Rhodopirellula baltica SH 1: one gene and its partners. The protein of the gene in region 3 interacts with the protein of the main gene of each other region in a pairwise test. Links are inferred from orthologs where the notes say so. Each region holds a gene or a part of one and is shown on either strand. Other genes may lie near its edges.

The links.
Region 1: the proteins of dnaE (region 3) and RB_RS16810 interact in binary tests that used the Escherichia coli proteins (3 or more experiments, as listed by UniProt). The link is inferred for Rhodopirellula baltica SH 1 from one-to-one orthologs.
Region 2: the proteins of dnaE (region 3) and dnaX interact in binary tests that used the Escherichia coli proteins (3 or more experiments, as listed by UniProt). The link is inferred for Rhodopirellula baltica SH 1 from one-to-one orthologs.

What each region holds. Positions count from the first base shown.
Region 1 is NC_005027.1:4,393,175-4,396,254, forward strand. The notes cover bases 3-2,929. They hold RB_RS16810 (pyridoxal phosphate-dependent aminotransferase), read left to right. Parts: upstream 3-871; coding sequence 872-1,987; downstream 1,988-2,929. Other genes in these bases: RB_RS16805 (DUF4416 family protein), read right to left, coding at 3-535; RB_RS16815 (O-acetylhomoserine aminocarboxypropyltransferase/cysteine synthase family protein), read left to right, coding at 2,060-2,929. Also shown: more of RB_RS16805, read right to left, coding at 1-2; more of RB_RS16815, read left to right, coding at 2,930-3,080. UniProt on the Escherichia coli protein: Shows aminotransferase activity with methionine and histidine as substrates, and to a lesser extent also with phenylalanine.
Region 2 is NC_005027.1:3,439,143-3,442,276, reverse strand. The notes cover bases 62-3,042. They hold dnaX (DNA polymerase III subunit gamma/tau), read left to right. Parts: upstream 62-564; coding sequence 565-2,520; downstream 2,521-3,042. Other genes in these bases: recR (recombination mediator RecR), read left to right, coding at 2,982-3,042; RB_RS13275 (YbaB/EbfC family nucleoid-associated protein), read left to right, coding at 2,599-2,985; RB_RS13290 (DUF2141 domain-containing protein), read right to left, coding at 62-150. Outside these bases: more of RB_RS13290, read right to left, coding at 1-61; more of recR, read left to right, coding at 3,043-3,134. UniProt on the Escherichia coli protein: Part of the beta sliding clamp loading complex, which hydrolyzes ATP to load the beta clamp onto primed DNA to form the DNA replication pre-initiation complex.
Region 3 is NC_005027.1:1,607,114-1,611,378, reverse strand. The notes cover bases 101-4,212. They hold dnaE (DNA polymerase III subunit alpha), read left to right. Parts: upstream 101-412; coding sequence 413-4,012; downstream 4,013-4,212. In the rest of the region: RB_RS06130 (cytochrome-c peroxidase), read right to left, coding at 1-56. UniProt on the Escherichia coli protein: DNA polymerase III is a complex, multichain enzyme responsible for most of the replicative synthesis in bacteria. This DNA polymerase also exhibits 3' to 5' exonuclease activity. The alpha chain is the DNA polymerase catalytic subunit.

The DNA of each region.
Region 1 (3,080 bases), 2.8 Mb from region 3 along the record:
TCGCTTTTAAATGCTGACGCAGTCTGCTCCGGCAGTTTGCTGCAAAGCTCGCAACCGTTTCGGTGCGGTAATCAGGGTAGCTCCATCGGTGATGAATCCAACGCCCACCAACATAGTTCAGGGTGACTTCCGCAAAGATCCCATCACGCAAATAGATTCGGTGGTCGCGGTCCTTGATCGTCGCCAACACCAATTTTGCTTGGCTGACGTACCCCGGATCCAAATTCAACGGCCGCGGCTCGGGATGATCCGACAGCGATGCGTATTCGGATTCCCATTCGTTGGTGACGTTTTTCCAGTCCGCCAATCCGGCCGGATCCGCGAATTCAGCGATTCCGATCAGTTCTTTTGTCAGCCCATCGCCCATTTCAGGTTGGTAAAACCCGCCGGCTTCGAACGGACTGGGCTCACCTTTTTCGCCCAGCTCGCCCCAGCGTTCTGCCAGTCGCTGCTTCGCCCACTGACGAGCCTCCTGATGCCGCGAAATCACGGCGCAGAAACGGACCACCGGTTCGATCAATCGAATTTCGCTCATTCCGTCACGGTCATCCTTCGCACGCCAGTTCCCCTTCGCAAATCAATCTCTCCCTTTCCGCCGTCAACAAACTCACCACTAGACATCCGAACCTAGTCGGGCATCCGAACTTGGCCGGGCATCCAATCTTGGGTGGCCCACCGATTCTGAGCGAGCCCTCGGATCTTGAGCGACACAGGGCAGGGGTGTCAATCGATCGAGCCCTCGCCCCAAACACGGACTACCGCAAGCCGAAGCGAATGATATCCTGATCCGCGAAACGAGCATGATTTGCCTGAGGTTTCTTCCGCAAGCAACCATCGCTTTCAACCTTCATCCAACAGGCAACGAGTCAACATGCATCCCTGGATCGCGGATCGAACGGCCTCCTTTGATAGCAGCGGAATTCGAAAAGTCTTCGATCTCGCTGCGAAACTGAAAGACCCGATCAACTTGTCCATCGGGCAACCGGACTTTGATGTCCCCGAGGAAATTCAGGACGCGACCGTCGATGCAATTCGATCGGGCAAAAACGCATACTCGCCAACCCAGGGTATCGCGCCGCTGCGTGAGAAACTGCTGGCGGAAATCAACGCCAAGTATCCCGGCCAAAATCGCGACGTGTTTGTCAGCAGCGGCACCTCGGGCGGTTTGGTCCTTTCGCTGCTTTCGATGATCAATCCGGGTGACGAGGTCATCTTCCTGGATCCCTATTTCGTCATGTACCCGGCTCTCGTGAGCTTGTGCGGTGGTATCCCCGTGACGGTCGATTCGTACCCGGATTTCCGGTTGGATCCAGCCAAGATCGAAGCCGCGATCACACCCAAAACCAAGATGATCCTGGTCAACAGTCCCGCCAATCCAACCGGCGTGACCGCGTCGGAGCAAGATCTTCGAGATGTCGGCGATTTGGCGGCCAAGCACAACATCGCGCTGCTTTCGGACGAGATCTACAGCCGATTCTTCTACGACGGCGACTTCGCATCTCCCGCGGCCACCAATCCCGACACAATCGTGATCGACGGTTTCAGCAAATCGCACGCGATGACCGGATGGCGAGTGGGCTACGTCCACGGACCGCCCGAGATCATTGCGACGATGCTCAAGATCCAACAGTATTCGTTCGTCTGCTCGCCCCAGCCCGCTCAGTGGGGAGCTCTCCGTGCGATGGAAATTTCGCTGGACGGCCACATTGACGACTACCGTCGCAAACGCGACTTCATGGTGGAACAACTTTCGCCGCACTTCGAACTGACCAGCCCCGGCGGTGCGTTTTATCTGTTCCCGAAAGCCCCCGGCACCGAAGGGGGGACGGCGTTTGTCGAAAGAGCGATCGCGGACGGCCTGCTGATCATTCCCGGCAAGATTTTCAGCAGCCGCGATTCTCACTTCCGCGTCAGCTTCGCCGCCAGCGATGACACGCTGCGTCGCGGTGCCGAACGCCTGATCAAGCTGGCTGGCGACAATCGCTGACCGATTTGTTAGCCTGCTGCGTTCCCAACGCAGAAATTTCCTACTTTCAAACATCCCTGATCGAGTTTTTGCATGTCCGCCGATCCGACCCAAAATCATCGTCTGGCCACCCGTGCTCTCCATGCCGGACAAGTCGCTGACCCAACGACCAAAAGCCGCGCGGTGCCGATCTACGCCACCACCAGCTACCAGTTCGATAGCACGGAACACGCGGCGGCCCTGTTTGGACTAGCTGAATTTGGCAACATCTACAGCCGGTTGATGAACCCAACGGTCGATGTGCTGGAAAAACGCATCGCGGCACTGGACGGCGGTGTAACGGGATTGTGCTTCGCCTCCGGTCAGGCGGCCATCACGGCAGCGGTTTTGGCGATCGCACACAGCGGTCAAAACATTGTCAGCAGCACCTCGCTGTATGGCGGAACATGGACCCTGTTCACACAAACGTTGAAGAACCTTGGTATCGAAGTTCGCTTCTTCGATCCGGATCACCCCGAGCAAATCCACGGCTTGGTCGATGAAAACACTCGACTGGTCTACATGGAGAGCATCGGCAACCCAAGAAACGATGTCCCTGACTTCAAGGCAATCGCCGACGCAGCTCACTCGGCACCACACGGGGCGATCCCAGTGTTGTGCGACAACACCGTGATGACGCCTTACTTGCTGCGTCCGATCGATCACGGCATCGACATTGTGATCTACAGCACGACGAAGTTCTTAGGCGGACACGGCACTCACATCGGTGGCTGCATCGTCGATAGCGGAAATTTCAAATGGGCCGACCAACCTGAAAAGTGGCCTGAGTTCTGCGGCCCCAGCCCTTCTTACCACGGTGCCGTTTTCGAAGAGCACCTGCGTGGCATGGGCAACATCGCCTACAACGTTCACATCCGCACCCACTGGTTGCGTGACACCGGCGCGGCCATGAGCCCCTTCGCGGCGTTCCTGTTCCTGCAAGGCATCGAGACTCTTCACCTTCGCATGCCTCGCCACTGCGAAAATGCGATGAAGGTTGCTGAGTTCCTGGAAGCTCACGACGCAGTTGAGTGGGTCAATTACCCCGGATTGAAAACGCACTCGCACAACAAAT
Region 2 (3,134 bases), 1.8 Mb from region 3 along the record:
AACGAGTGTCGCGAAAACCATCAGCAGCGACCCGTGGTTCTGCTGCCATCGCTCCGGGAGTGATTGCCAAGCGTTCCAGCCTGGTTCCAACTCAACCTCTTCGATGGGGTCGGAGGTGACTTCTGTTTGGGATTCGAACCCGTTTTCCATCTGTTTCATTCCCGACAAGATTCACCCGAGTGGGCTCTTATTTCGCTCCAGCAACAGCATTTCGCGAGATCCAGGGACGAATCGATTGCAGAAGAGGCTGGTCCAGAGCATCGCCGATTGCGGACTCCGCGTCGTTCAGGGTAACCGAAAATTGCGATCGATGCGATGAAGCGAATCACGCAGCAACTTCCTCAAACTGAGTTCGGGAAGGGTTTCGCAAATCCGATGCTTGTCTTACACTGGACGCTGCGATCTGCCCGATGGTGGCGACCCTTGCGACTGTGAGTCGTGAACCTGGTCAGGCCTTAACTGGAGCAGCCATAAGCGGTGTAACTTTGTGTGAGGGTTGCCGCCACCGAGCAGACGCAATTGCCAGCCGTTTTCCTGCCCGTTTCTACGACTTCACGTGAATCTGTGAGCGACGATCAATCTGCGGACAACGGTTCTTACGTCGTTGTCGCAAGACGATATCGGCCACGGGACTTCACGCAACTTGTTGGCCAGGATCACGTTGCCCGAGCTTTGCAGGGCGCGATCGAGACTTCTCGAGTGGGGCATGCCTACCTGTTCACGGGGGCTCGCGGGGTCGGCAAGACCAGCACAGCTCGGATCTTCGCCAAGGCTTTGAATCACCCCGATGGTCCGACCGCGAATCCGGACAGCGAAAGCGACGTCGCTCAGGCGATCGATTCCGGAGAAGACGTTGATGTGATCGAAATCGACGGTGCCAGCAATCGCGGTATCGATGAGATTCGATCGTTGCGTGCCAACGTTGGTGTTCGCCCCAGTCGATCGCGATACAAGATCTACATCATCGACGAGGTTCATATGCTGACGGGGGCCGCGTTCAACGCGCTCCTGAAGACGCTCGAAGAACCGCCCGAGCACGTCAAGTTTATCTTTTGCACGACGGACCCTGAAAAGATTCCGATCACGGTGCTCAGTCGTTGTCAGCGATTCGATTTCGCTCCGGTTGAGAGCGACAAGATCGTGCAGCGTCTGCGCGAGATCGTCGAAGCCGAAGACAACACCGTTGAAGACGAAGCGTTGGAATTGTTGGCGCGTCGCGCTGCTGGCTCGATGCGAGACAGCCAATCCTTGCTCGAGCAAGTGCTGAGTTTTAGTGACGGTCACCTGACGGCGGACCATGTTCACACGATGTTGGGGACAGCCGACGATCAGCGACTGCATCGATTGGCGGAAGCCATGGCCGATCGAGATGCATCGGCTGCTCTATCGCAAATTGACGAAGCGATCGCAGCGGGTGTCGACGCGGGACGTTTGGCGGAACAAATGCTTGGGTACTTCCGTGACTTGATGGCGGTCGCCGTGGGGTGCGAAGCATCGCTGATGCGGTATGCGGCTGCATCGATGCACGGTTCGCTCGGTGAGCTGGCCGGACGTTGGGGGCTACAAACGGTGCTCGCGATCGTTGGCTTGGTCGACGAAACGTTGGTTCGAATTCGACATAGCGTTCATGCTCGCGTCTTGCTCGAAGCGACCGTGATTCAAGTTTGCCATCTGCCTGACTTGCAAGCGATCTCGGATTTGACCGCGGCAGCGTCTGGCGCAGGTGGCGGCAAATCGGCGGGCGAAAAAAAAAAGCGAGTCGCGGTAGCTAGTTCGTCACCGAGTTCGGCTGCCATGCCGACATCCGCGGTCCCTTCCAGTTCAACATCGCCCGCGGCTGGCTCGGACGCGAAGGTTCGAGTGGATTCTCCTGCCGCACCGTCTGGGGATCATCGAGCCGCGACAAGTGCGACTGCTTCCGTCGCTGCAGGCGTTCCTTCTGGCACGCCGCCCGTCAATTCGGGGTCAACTGCAGCGACATCTTCGCAGCCTGCACCTCAGTCTCAGGCAGTTCCATCCGGTGGTGTTGCCACCGCCGTCGCCACACCGCCGCAGAGCGAGGGCGCCGAGAATTCGGCCGCCGCAAACGAATCAACGACATCCACGGACGGATATCCGCTGATTTCGGGTGACGAAGCAACGTCGAGTTGGTCGCAGGTTCTGCAGGAGATGGATCCGATGACGGCGACGTTGGCAAAGGCAGCTGAGCGAGTTGATTCACCGGAGCCTGGTGTCCTTCGGATGATCTTTCCTGGTAATTCTGGGTTGGCGTTCAGTCGTTGCCAGATGCCCGAGCACAAAGAGGAAATCCTCCGTACGCTTTCACGGGTCACTGGCCGGCGTGCTACCTTGCAGTTTGAGGCGACCGCTGTCAAAAAAATCGAACCGGTCGCTGCGGCGAAACCGAAGAACAAAAATCGAATGCAACGAATGCGTGAGATACAAGCCAACCCGTTGGTTCAGTCTTGCGTCGAATTGCTGGGGGCAGAAATCGTTCGAGTCGACACTCCTCGCGGTTGAGGCTGGTCGATGCGTCTGTCTCTCGGCACATAATCTTTCATTTGTTATCCCTGACTCTCGTTCCACTGGATTGGACCCATGTTCAAAGGCCTCGGCAATCTCGGCAACATCGCATCGATGGTTGGCAAGCTGCAAGAAATTCCGCAGAAGATGCAGGAGCTCAACGAGCAAATGAGGAGTGAGCGTGTCTCGGCCAGTTCGTCATGCAATCACGTTGAAGTGGTGATGAATGGGATCGGTGAGGTTCAGTCGGTCGAAATTGCGCCAGAAATTTTGGGCGTCGGTGGCGGCGAAGTGGTTGCCCCCGAAGACCTTCAGCATGCCATTCGTGACGCAACCAACGCGGCGGGAGCGGCTGCAAAGCAGCTGTACGCCAGTGCGATCAGCCAGCTTGCATCCGACATGGATTTGAACATGCCCGGTGTCGATGGGTTGCTGTCGAGTTTGACAGGCGGCAATGGATGAGCGGACATGCCGGTGCGGTCTCTGATCTAGTCGATCAACTCAGCAAGCTTCCCGGGATCGGTCGCAAAAGCGCTGAGCGGTTGGCGTTTCACTTGTTGCGAGTCCATGAGGATGAGGCATTGGCGTTGGCATCGGCCATTCGCCGGGTT
Region 3 (4,265 bases):
ACCGCGCCGCATGTGAGCAACCAACCCGACCAACAAACAGCGAGAAGCAAGCACACCGCCCTGCCCCGCTCCGTTCGCGAAACAGACCTTACGAAATGCGTGTTCGTGATGATTGGCATCGTGGCGTTTTCTATGGGAAGCAACTTTGATCCCGCGAGTTTAGCATTTCCACCAGCCTTTTTCGCGGGTCGTTGCATGTGGAATGACCACCACACCGCCCTGCCCCGCCGCGGAATGGGGTGATTGGCTGGCGGATGGCATGCGTCATCAAGTTTGCAAAATCGCGACAATCGGTGGCCAAAACGCTGGCAAACGGGGCAGAAATTTGCAATCGCCAAATGCGAGTTTCTCTCGGCTGGCTCAGCGGGTACAAACGTTGGCTGACGCGCACCCTCGAAAAGGATTTTGCTGAATGTCGGATACGATCATCGCTCCCGAAATGAACATTGAAGCGGCGACGGAAATTCCCGAAACCAAACCGTTTGTTCACCTCCACTGTCACAGCCACTACAGCCTGCTCGATGGAGCCGGTGACATTGGAAAATTGGTCAAGCGAGCCGTTGATCATGGAATGAATGCGCTGGCACTGACCGACCACGGCAACCTGCACGGCGCGCTCGAGTTCTATCGCAAGGCAAAAGACGCTGGCATCAATCCGATCATCGGATACGAAGCTTACATCGCTCCGGGAAGTCGATTCGACAAGGGCGGAGCAAGCAGCAGCAAAGCGGCGAGCTATCACCTGACACTGTTGGCTCAGAACCGAACCGGGTTCAAGAACCTGATCAAGCTGGCGTCGGCCGCGTCGCTCGAAGGTTTTTACTTCAAGCCGCGAATCGATAAAGAAATTCTTGAGAAGTACAACGAAGGCATCGTGTGCTTGTCCGGATGCGTCAGCAGCGAATTCAGCCGCGCGATTCTGAAAGGGATTCAAACCAAAGAGCACGAAGAAGAAGCCAAGAAGATTGCGGGTTGGTTCCACAAGGTCTTCGGCGATCGTTACTTCATCGAGATCATGAACAACGACGTCGACATCCAGCGAACCCAGCTCGAAGGTGCCGTCGACATCGCCAACAAGATGGGATTGCCGTTGGTTGCGACAAGCGATTGCCACTACGTCAATCAAGAGGACGCGGAAGCACAAGACATCATGTTGTGCATCAACACCGGTCGATTCCGAACCGACAACACGCGGATGAAGATGGAGAACGATCAGTTCTTTCTTCGCAGTCCGCAACAGATGTACGAGAAGTTCCCGGGATTGGAAGACGCGGTCGGTCGCAGCCAAGAGATCGCCGACACGGTCGACATTCAGCTGGAGTTCAACAAGTACTTCTTCCCGAGCTTCCCCTGCCCCGACGAGCTGACGCCGCTGGATTACCTGCGGAAGCTTTGCGAGCAGGGATTGATGGAGCGATACGAAGGCGACGACGAGCGAATCATCGATGGGAAGCTATCCGACGAAGTGATGGCTCGTCTGGACCGCGAATTGGACGTGATCGAGAAGCTCGGTTACCCAACGTACTTCCTGATCGTTTGGGATTTCGTCAACCACGCTCGTGACATCGGTATCAGCGCCACGGCTCGGGGTTCCGGGGTCGGGGCGATCGTGTGTTATGCGCTTTACATGTCGCACGTTTGTCCGCTGCGATATGACTTGCTGTTTGAACGATTCCTCGATGAATCGCGAACCGAGCCACCCGATATCGATATCGACTTCGAAAAAGAACGTCGGATCGAGGTCATCGACTATGTGAAAGAACGTTACGGCAGCGAGATGGTCTGCCAGATCGGGACGTTTGGAACGCTTGCGGCAAAGGCCGCGATCAAGGACACCGGTCGCGCACTTGGCATTCCGCTATCGCGTGTCAATCAAATCACGGAATTGGTGCCCGATGAGCTGAAGATCACCATCGCGAAGTCGCTCGAGAAGAGCGCCGACCTGAAGATGATCTACGACGGCGACCCGGAAATCCGCGAGCTGCTCGATCTGGCGATGAAGATCGAAGGCTTGGCTCGCAACGTCGGTACACACGCCGCCGCCGTTGTGATCGCCGACAAACCGTTGACCGAATACGTGCCGCTTGGCCGCGTCCCCGGAAAGCAGGATGTGATCACGCAGTGGGCGATGGTCGACGTGGAAGCGTCCGGTTTGCTGAAGATGGACTTTCTTGGTCTTCGCAACCTGACGATCCTTTCACGAACGGTGAAGTTGGTCGAGCAAACGACCGGCACCACCATCGATCCACTGAAGTTTCCGCTGGATGACAAACCTTCCTACGCCTTGCTGCAACGCGGCGAAACCAAGGGTGTCTTTCAGCTTGAGTCCGGCGGTATTCGCGATTTGCTTCAGCGGATGAAGCCCGACACGTTCAACGACATCATCGCGACGGCGGCGTTGTATCGTCCCGGTCCGCTCGAGGGCGGGATGGTCGATGACTACGTCAACATCAAGCACGGGCGGCAGCAACCGGAGTACAAGCACCCGGTCTTGAAAGAGATCTTGGAAGAGACCAACTCGATCATGGTCTACCAAGAGCAGGTGATGCGGATTCTCAACCGCCTCGGTGACGTGCCGCTGGCCAAAGCGTACACGTGTATTAAGGCAATTAGTAAAAAAAAGCAGGCACTGATCGATGCCAACCACGATGTTTTCATCGCCGGTTCGATCAAGAACGGTTTGGCGGAAAAGGACGCCGAGGATATTTGGAACCTGATCGTCAAGTTTGCCGGTTACGGTTTCAACAAATCGCACTCGACCGCGTACGCTTTGGTTGCGTACCAAACGGCGTATTTGAAAGCCCACTACCCCGTGGAGTTCATGGCAGCGTTGCTGTCCAGCGACATCTCGGGGCGGAACTTCAAACGCAAGGACGCGCTCGTCGAGCACATGGAAGATTGCGATCGGATGGACATCGAGGTTCTGCCTCCCAATGTCAATCAATCCGACGCTGACTTCGGCGTGCTGGACGGCAAGATCCCGTTTGCACTGTCGGCGATCAAAGCTTGTGGTGGATCCACGGCAATCAGTATCGAAGAGGAACGCAAGAAGAACGGTCCATTCAAAGACATCTTCGATTTCTGCGAACGAGTTGATCCGCACGACTGTAACCGCAGTTCGATCGAAACATTGATCAAGGCCGGCGCATTTGATTGCTTTGGCGCGAAACGCAGCCAATTGGCGTCCGTGCTGGAACGTGCCATGCAAGCGGGAGCCAAGGTTCAAGCTGACAAGAAGACCGGCCAAGCCAGCTTCTTCGATGCATTCGATGAAGAAGTTGACGCTGATTCCAACGGCGAGTCCAGCGCCGCGGTTCCATTGCCCGACATCGAAGAATGGCCCGATCGCGAAAAGTTGTTGGCTGAAAAGGAAGTCCTCGGGTTCTATCTGGACAGTCATCCGCTCGCCGAGTTTGAAAACAAGCTGGCGACGTTCCGCACGCACACCACCGAGTCCATGGCGGATTGCAAAGACCGCGACGAGGTCATCGTGGGTGGGATGATCAGCAGCATCAAAATCGCTCACACCAAAAACCCAAAACCGGGTGCACCCAGCAAGTACGCCAACTTTGATTTGGAAGACATGGCCGGCAGCGTCCGCTGCATTTGTTGGCCAAAGGGGTTCGCGGTTTGTGGTGAACGAATTCAACCCGATGCCGTGGTGTTGGCCAAAGCCAAGGTTGACCGTCGCGGAGGCGGCGATGAAATCAACTTGATCATCGACGAATTGACGCCGCTGGACGAACTGGATTCACGCTACACGCACGGGATCCGGATCCGTTTGGACGAAGCCGAGCACGACGAAAAGACGGTGTCCAACGTTCGCGAAATTGTTCGCGGCTACCCGGGCAACAAAGATTTGTTGTTGGCAATGCAATTGTGCGAAGGAGAGACGGTGCACTTCAAAGCCGACAAGTTCCGAGTCGACATCACGCCGCAGCTTCGCGAACGCCTGGACGATCTGCTCGGGACCGGCCACTACAAACTGCTGATGAGCAAACCGAAACGTTGACCTGCGGCCGAATGGCTCTTGCTTCACCCTCCCTCAGGGAGGGTCGGCCCGCTTCGGGCCGGGGAGGGCGAACCTAAAACCCGGTGTGTAGCCCTCCCCTCGCTTCGCTCGACCCTCCCAGGGGGAGGGCGAATCCGTAAAGTAAGTGCCATTCACTTGCGGCCCAGTGGCCTTGAGTCCCTGAGGCTCTTTCCAATTCCCAAACAAAAACCACGCGTGCCGAAAGCAGCCCGCGTGGTCAGAATTGATCGTG